2 linked regions of the Pseudoduganella albidiflava genome follow. The main gene of each other region encodes a partner of the protein of the gene in region 2 in a complex. Links are inferred from orthologs where the notes say so. Each region holds a gene or a part of one and is shown on either strand. Other genes may lie near its edges.

Region 1 (3,821 bases), 2.0 Mb from region 2 along the record:
CCTGAATGCGCGGCAGGCGGATGCGTATCTGGCGGCGTAACGGATCAAGGCATCGGTGACTGGTGTCGCACACCATTTTTCCGGCCTTTCGGAAAATGGTGTGCGACACCGGTTTTCCCCTGAGCTAGCCAGCGGCAGGCAAACACCGGTGTCCGACACCTTTTCCGGTAAACCCATCCGGAAAAAGAGTCCGACACCAGTCCCGGGTTATCCGGCACCCGGCCTCCTGCCCGTTCAGGCTTCCCGCAGGGTCTGCAACGGCGGCTGCCGCAGCACGTTGCGCAGCCCCAGCCAGCCGCCCACCGCGGCGCACACGGCCCCCACGGCCACCCCGGCCATCCACGCGGCGGGGCTGAAGACCCAGTCGAACTTGAACTGGTAGGTCGCCAGTCCCCAGCCCATCGCCGCGGCGCCGGTCGCGGCCAGCAGCCCGGCCAGCGAGCCCACCAGCAGGAATTCGATCATCTGCGCGCGCGAAAGCTGGCGCCGGGTGGCGCCCAGCGCGCGCAGCAGGCCCGATTCGCGGGTGCGTTCATCCTGCGACCCCATCAGCGCCGCATACAGCACCAGCAAGCCGGAAGCCAGCGTGAAGGCGAACAGGAATTCCACCGCCTGGATCACCTGGTCCAGCACGGACTGGATCTGGCGCAGCACGCCGCCCACGTCCACCACGGTCAGGTTCGGATAGTCGCGCGACAGTTGCGTGCCCAGCGCGGCCGCTTTCTTGGGCAGGTGGAACGACGTGATCCATGTCTGCGGCGTCTCGGCCATCGCGCGCGGGTTGATGATGACGAAGAAGTTCACCCGCATCGAGCCCCATTCCAGCTTGCGCAGGCTGGTGATGCGTGCTTCCACGGGCGAACCGGCGATATCGAAGCGCATCGTGTCGCCCAGTTTCAGGCCCAGCGTTTTCGCCAGCCCTTCCTCCACCGATGCCTCGGCACTGCCGGGCGCATCGTCGAACCAGGTGCCGGCGGTGAGCTTGTTCTGCGACGGCAGTTCGCTCATCGTCGACAGGTTGAACTCGCGCTCCGCCAGGTTGCGCGCCCGGCCTTCCGGATAGGTGGCCGGCGTGACCAGCTTGCCGTTGACGGCCGTCAGGCGCCCGCGGATCATCGGGTACAGCGGCGCTTCCAGCGCCCCGCCGGCGCGCAGCCGGGCGGCGATTTCATCCTTCTGGTCCGGCTGGATGTTGATGACGAAATGGTTCGGCGCATCCGGCGGCGTGGCGTTGCGCCAGGAGGTCATCAGGTCGTCGCGCACGATCGTCAGCACCAGCAGCGCCATCAGGCCCAGTGCCAGCGACACCACCTGCACCACCGTGGCGCCGGGGCGCCGCTGCAGCGACGTGACGGCGAAGCGCCATGCCGGGTGCTTCAACGACGTGCGCAGCGACTTCAATGCCGCCAGGCCGCCGTAGCCGGCCAGCGCGAACAGGCCGAACGCGCCCACGAAGCCGAGCGCCGTGTACAGCGCCAGCCTCAGGTCGCCGGCCTGCCACAGCAGCAGCACGACGAACGCGGCCAGCCCGAGCCCGTAGGTGGCCAGCGCCATCGGCTGGGGCGGCGCCTGCTCGCGGCGGATCACGCGGTTGTGCGGCACGTTGCGCAGCTGCAGGATCGGCGGCAGCGCGAAACCGGCCAGCAGCAGCATGCCGGTGGCCAGCCCCTGCAGGGCGGGCATGACCGATACCGGCGGCAGGTCGGCCTGCACCAGGCGGCCCAGCAGTTCGAGCAGCACGAAGTGGCTGCCGAAGCCGACCAGCACGCCGATCACGCTGCCGGCCAGGCCCACCAGCAGGAATTCGATCAGGTAGATCGCCGTGACCTGGTTCTGGGTCAGGCCCAGGCAGCGCAGCATCGCGCAGGCGTCGAGGTGGCGCAGCATGAAGCGGCGTGCCGCCATGGCCACCGCCACGGCTGCCAGCATCGCCGACAGCAGCCCGACCAGCGACAGGAAGCGGTCGGCCCGTTCCAGTGTCTCGCGCATTTCCGGACGGCCCTCTTCCAGCGTGTCGATGCGGATATTGCGTGCCTTCCCCGCATTGATCTCGCCGCGCAGCCATTCGGCGTAGGCGTTGACGGCGGCGCGGCCGTCCGCCCCCTGCCCCGCCGCCAGCAGGCGGTAGGTGATGCGCGAACCGGTTTGCACCAGGTTGGTCCTGGGCAGTTCGTCGAGCCGCAGCATCACGCGCGGGGCGAAATTGGCGAAACCGGTGCCCCGGTCGGGCTCGGTCGCGACCAGCTGGGCGACGCGGAACGTGGCATCGCCCACCCGGATGCTGTCGCCGATGCGCGCGTTCAGGGCGCGCAGCACGGCCACGTCGACCCACACGGTGCCGGGCGCGGGAATGTCCGGCGCCGGCGTGCCGATGTTTTCGTTGGCCTGCTCCGGATCGGTCGTCACCTTGACGCGGCCGCGCAGCGGATAGCCGGGGCTGACGGCTTTCAGCGAGGCCAGCACCGACTGCACGGCCTCGCCTTCGCCGGCCTGGGCCATGCTGGGGAACACGGCTGTGTCAGCCAGCACGAGGCCGCGGCGCGCCGCTTCCTCGCGCCAGGCGGTGGACAGCTGCTGGTCGCCGGCGATCACGAGATCCGCGCCGAGCAGCTGGTGGGCATCGCGATTCAGGCCGGCGCGCAGCCGGTCGATGAAAAAGCCGGCCGACGACAGCGCGGCCACGGCAACGATCAGTGCGACCAGCAGGAAGCGCAGCTGGCCGGCGCGCCAGTCGCGCGCGGTCATGCGGAAGGCTTGGAGGAACATGGTCAGGTAGGTGAACCGGGGTCGTGGTTAACCCAGGAACGCAACCCTGGGTGGAATGCCGCTGCTAGTCCTTACATCGGATCTTTACATCAAACGACGTCGAAGGCCGAGAAATACGCGTCGACCTCGTCGAGGAACTTCTGCTTCTGCTCGGCCGGCAGGAACGATGCGGCAAAGCCGTTCCTGGCCAGTTCGTGCGCATGCTGCAGCCCCAGCGGCAGCGAGTCGAACGCGGCCAGGAAGTTCTCGTTCAGGTAGCCGCCGAAGTAGGCCGGGTCGTCCGAATTGATCGTGACCACCAGACCGGCGTCGAGCAGGGTCAGCAGGTTGTGTTCCTGCATCGTGTCGAACACGCGCAGCTTGATGTTCGACAGCGGGCACACGGTCAGCGCCATCTTCTCGGCGGCCAGGCGGCGCGTCAGCGCGGCGTCTTCCAGGCAGCGCACGCCGTGGTCGATGCGTTCGACGTGCAGCACGTCCAGCGCCGACCAGATGTATTCCGGCGGACCTTCCTCGCCGGCGTGCGCCACCAGGTGCAGGCCCAGCTCGCGGGCGCGGGCGAACACGCGCGTGAATTTTTCCGGTGGATGGCCGACCTCGGAAGAGTCGAGGCCCACGCCGATGAACTTGTCGCGGTACGGCAGCGCGGCCTCCAGCGTGGCGAGCGCGTCGTCTTCGGACAGGTGGCGCAGGAAGCACAGGATCAGCGTGGCGGACACCTCGCTGTCGGCGCAGGCGCGGTGGATGCCGTTGATCACGTCGCCGATCGGCACGCCGCGCGAAGTATGCGTCTGCGGATCGAAGAAGATCTCCGTATGGCGCACATGGTCGGCTTTGGCGCGCTCCAGGTAGGCGGCGGTCATGTCGTAGAAATCCTGCTCCTTGAGCAGCACGCTGGCGCCGGCATAGTAAATGTCCAGGAACGATTGCAGGTCCTGGAAAGCGTAGGCCGCGCGCAGGGCGTCGACGGAGGGATAGGCGAGCTGCACGCCGTTGCGCTGGGCGAGCGCGAAGATCAGTTCCGGTTCCAGCGAACCTTCGATGTGGATGTGCAG
Region 2 (4,349 bases):
GCAGCACGATATGGCGGTCGAACAGGCGTGGCCGGTTCTGGTAGGCGATGCGCAGCGCGTCGCCGAAGCCCCGCGTGATGGCCAGCACGGTCGGCTCGCCCTTGCGCTCGAGCAGCGCATTGGTGGCCACCGTCGTGCCCATCTTGACGGCACCGACCAGCCCGGATGGCACGGCCTCGTCCGCGGCAAGGCCCAGCAGGTGGCGGATGCCGGCCAGCGCCGCATCCCGGTAGCGTTCCGGGTTTTCCGACAGCAGCTTGTGGGTGGCCAGCGTGCCATCCGGCCGCCGCGCGACGATGTCCGTGAAGGTGCCGCCCCGATCGATCCAGAATTGCCAGTCCATGCCCGCTCCCGCCATTGCCGCACCCCGCGCGCGAAAAACGCTATTCTATCGGCTTCTTTCCAGTGCGAGGCGGCCATGAATCCCCTGTACACCGTTGCCCAGATCCGCGAGGTCGAACGCCTGGCCGCGGCCGGCCAGCCCGAAGGCATGCTGATGGAACGTGCCGGCCGGGCCGCCGCCGCCATGGCGCTCGACCTGCTGCCGTTCGCCACGCCGCTGGCGCAGGTGCTGGTGCTGGCGGGACCCGGCAACAATGGCGGCGACGCGTTCGAGGTCGCAGCGCACCTGGCCAACAGCGGCGCGCACGTCTCGATCATCCACGTCCCGCCCGGCGGCGCCACGGCGCCCGAGCGGGACCGGGCATTCGAACGGGCCCGCGCCAGCCCGGCGCACTTCGTCGACCTCGCGCCCGAGGCGATCGCCGCCGGCGCGTGGAACCTGGTGGTGGACGGCCTGTTCGGCATCGGCCTGCAGCGGCCGCTCGATCGCATGCCGGGCAGCCTGGTCGACGCCGTCAACGCGCTGGCCTGCCCCGTGCTCGCGCTGGACGTGCCGAGCGGGCTCGACGCGGATACCGGCTGCGTGGTCGGCCCACATGGCCGCGCGGTGAACGCCACCCATACCGTCACCTTCATCGGCGACAAGCCGGGCCTGCATACCTGCGATGGCCGCGACCATGCCGGCGACATCATGGTGGCGGACCTGGCCCTCGCGCCGGCCCTGTTTCCGCCCGCGGCGATGCACCTGAACGATCCGGCATTCTTCGCACGGCAGGCGCGCACGCGGCGGCACAACAGCCATAAAGGCAGCTACGGCAATGTATTCGTGCTGGGCGGCGCGCCGGGCATGGCGGGTGCGCCCGTGCTGGCCGGCCGCGCGGCGCTGCACGCGGGCGCGGGGCGGGTCTACCTGTGCTTCGCGGGCGAGCCGCTGGTGGTGGACGCGGGCCAGCCGGAACTGATGTGCCGCGCCGCGCGCGACGTGGACTATACCGCCGGCGTGACGGTGGCCGGGCCGGGCCTCGGCGGCGATGCCGAAGCGGCGCGGCTGCTGGCCAGCGCCGTGGCGTCGCACCAGCCGCTGCTGCTCGACGCCGATGCGCTGAACCTGCTGGCCGCCGATCCCTCGCTGCTTGCCGCCGTGGCGCAACGGGGCGCGGCCACGCTGGCGACGCCGCATCCGCTGGAAGCGGCGCGCCTGCTCGATACGCCGGTCGGCACCGTGCAGGCGGACCGCCTGGCGGCGGCGCGCACGCTGGCCGGGAAGCTCAATGCCTGCGTGGTGCTGAAAGGCTCCGGCACGGTGATCGCGGCACCGGATGGCCGGCTCGTGATCAACCAGACCGGCAATGCGGGCCTGGCCACGGCGGGCACCGGCGATGTGCTGGCGGGGCTGGCCGGCGCGCTGCTCGCACAGGGCTGGCCCGGGTGGGAAGCGGCACTGGCGGCTGTCTGGCTGCACGGCATCGCGGCGGACATGCTGGTGGCCGAAGGCGCCGGCCCGATCGGCCTGACGGCGGGTGAACTGATCCCGACCGTCCGCGTGGCGCTGAACCGCCTGGTCGCCCAGCAGCGCGACCAGGCAGAGACACCGCACTCGCGCTGATTACACCAGTCGCCCGGCGGCGATCGTGATCGTGCGCCCGCAGCGGGCCGCCATGGCCGGGTCGTGCGTGACCAGCACCAGCGTGGAACCGTGCTCGCGATTGAGTTCGAACATCAGCGCGATCACGGCTTCGCCGGTGGCCGCATCGAGGCTGCCGGTGGGCTCGTCGGCCAGCAGCAGCGGCGGCTGCGTGACGAAGGCGCGCGCCAGCGCCACGCGCTGCTGCTCGCCGCCGGACAGGTACTTCGGATAGTGCCTGAGCCGGCTGGACAGCCCCACGCGCCCCAGCATCGCCTCGGCCTTGGGCCGCGCATCGCCATCGCCGGCAAGTTCCAGCGGCAGCATCACGTTTTCCACCGCCGTCAGGTGCGGCAACAGCTGGAACGACTGGAACACGAACCCCAGCTTGGCCTTACGCAGCGCGGCGCGGCCATCCTCGTCGAGCGCGAAGATATCGGTGCCGTCGATCAGCACCTTGCCGCCGCTCGGCGTATCGAGACCGGCCAGCAAGCCGAGGAGCGTGGACTTGCCCGATCCGGATGCGCCCACGATTGCCAGCGTCTGTCCCTTTTGCACGGTAAAATCCACTCTGTGCAAAATGGTCAGCTCGCCGCTTGCATCGGCCACGCGCTTGGTCAGGCCCGTTACCGCGATCGCGGCGGCGCCGGCGGAAGCATGCGTGGCATGCGCCCCGTTTGCATCCGAGGCAGGCGAGTCTGGAATGAAGTTGCTGGTCGCGTGAGGAAAATCTGGCATGGTCGAAGGTCTGCTTGGCAAAGGTATGCTTGGGTTAGTCAGGAACATCCTGGTGAAGAACATCTTGGTAAGTAAAATCGGTTCGCGGTTCTGCGTGTGCCTCAGCGCCATGCTGCTGCTGTGGGGCAGCCCGGCGAGCGCCTATTCTGCCCCAAAAACGCTGCTCGTGGTGGGCGACAGCCTGTCGGCCGAGTACGGCCTGGCGCGCGGCACCGGCTGGGTGGCGCTGCTCGAGCGCAAGCTGCAGGCGCAGAAGCTCGATATCCGCATCGTCAACGCCAGTGTCAGCGGCGAGACCACCAGCGGCGGCCGCACCCGGCTGCCGGCGCTCCTGAAGAAGCACCGGCCCGACTACGTGGTGCTCGAACTGGGTGCCAACGACGGCTTGCGCGGCTTGCCGGTGCCGTCCGCCGACAGCAACCTGCGGGCCATGGTGAAGCAGGCACGTGACGCCGGCGCACGCGTGCTGCTGGTGGGCATCCGCATCCCGCCGAACTATGGCCGCGATTATTCGGAGAAATTCTTCGCCATGTACCAGGCCATCAGCCGCGATGAGAAGGTGGGCCTGGCGCCCTTCATGCTCGACGGCGTGGCCGAGAAGATGGACCTGTTCCAGGCCGACCGCATTCACCCGCTGGCCAGCGCCCATCCGATCATCCTGAACAACATCTGGCCGCACCTGCAGCCCATCCTAAGGACGAAATGAAGTATCCCGAAATCCTCCCCATCGGCGACGTGCTGGCGCGGCTCGACCAGTTCGACACGATCATCGACGCGCGCACGCCGGCCGAATTCGCGCTCGACCACCTGCCGAACGCGATCAACTGCCCGGTGCTCGACGACGAGCAGCGCATCGTGGTGGGCACGCTGTACAAGCAGGCCGGCCCGTTCGAGGCCAAGAAGGTGGGCGCACCGATGGTGGCGGCCAATATCGCCCATCACATCGACACGCTGTGGCACGACAAGCCGCGCGAGTGGACCCCGCTGGTCTACTGCTGGCGCGGCGGCAACCGCAGCGGTTCGATGGCGCACATCCTGGCGAAGATCGGCTGGCCCGTGGTGCAGCTCGAGGGCGGCTACAAGGCGTTCCGCAACCGCGTGAACGCGGAGCTGGAACAGGCGCCGGAACTGGACTTCCGCGTGATCTGCGGCACCACCGGCAGCGGCAAGACGCGGCTGCTGGACACGCTGGAGGCGGTCGGCGCCCAGGTCCTGGACCTGGAGCAGCTGGCCGTTCACCGCGGTTCTGTACTGGGCAACATGCCCTGCCAGCCGCAACCCACGCAAAAGGCGTTCGAGACGTCGATCTGGGACCGGCTGCGCCGCTTCGACCCCGCCCTGCCCGTGTTCGTGGAATCGGAAAGCAAGAAGGTGGGCGCGCTGCGCGTGCCCGCCGCCCTGATGGAACGGATGCGCGCTTCGCCGTGCATCGCGCTGGAAGTGGCGCGCGAGCACCGCGTGCAGCTGCTGATCGAGGATTACCAGCACTTCGCCTGCAACGCGCCGGCGCTGAACACGCAGCTGTCCTACCTGACCGACCTGCACGGCAAGGAACGGATCACCAAGTGGCAGCAGATGGCCCTCGACGGGCGCATGCCGGAACTGGTCGACGAACTGCTGGTCGATCACTACGACCCGGCCTACA

What was found. Proteins that work in one complex are often made in the same cells at the same time.
Region 1: the proteins of EYF70_RS12645 (region 2) and EYF70_RS04270 are in contact, whole or in part, in a cryo-EM structure (PDB 9GE8), measured with the Escherichia coli proteins. The link is inferred for Pseudoduganella albidiflava from one-to-one orthologs.

The regions. Positions count from the first base shown.
Region 1 is NZ_CP036401.1:1,002,666-1,006,486, reverse strand. Bases 1-3,101 are described here. They hold EYF70_RS04270 (ABC transporter permease), read right to left. Parts: upstream 2,767-3,101; coding sequence 235-2,766; downstream 1-234. Other genes in these bases: EYF70_RS04265 (adenosine deaminase), read right to left, coding at 2,856-3,101; EYF70_RS04275 (response regulator), read left to right, coding at 1-40. In the rest of the region: more of EYF70_RS04265, read right to left, coding at 3,102-3,821.
Region 2 is NZ_CP036401.1:3,047,082-3,051,430, reverse strand. The notes cover bases 811-3,719. They hold EYF70_RS12645 (ABC transporter ATP-binding protein), read right to left. Parts: upstream 2,672-3,719; coding sequence 1,949-2,671; downstream 811-1,948. Other genes in these bases: mnmH (tRNA 2-selenouridine(34) synthase MnmH), read left to right, coding at 3,407-3,719; EYF70_RS12640 (arylesterase), read left to right, coding at 2,814-3,410; EYF70_RS12650 (NAD(P)H-hydrate dehydratase), read left to right, coding at 811-1,948. Outside these bases: EYF70_RS12655 (hydantoinase B/oxoprolinase family protein), read right to left, coding at 1-343; more of EYF70_RS12650, read left to right, coding at 419-810; more of mnmH, read left to right, coding at 3,720-4,349.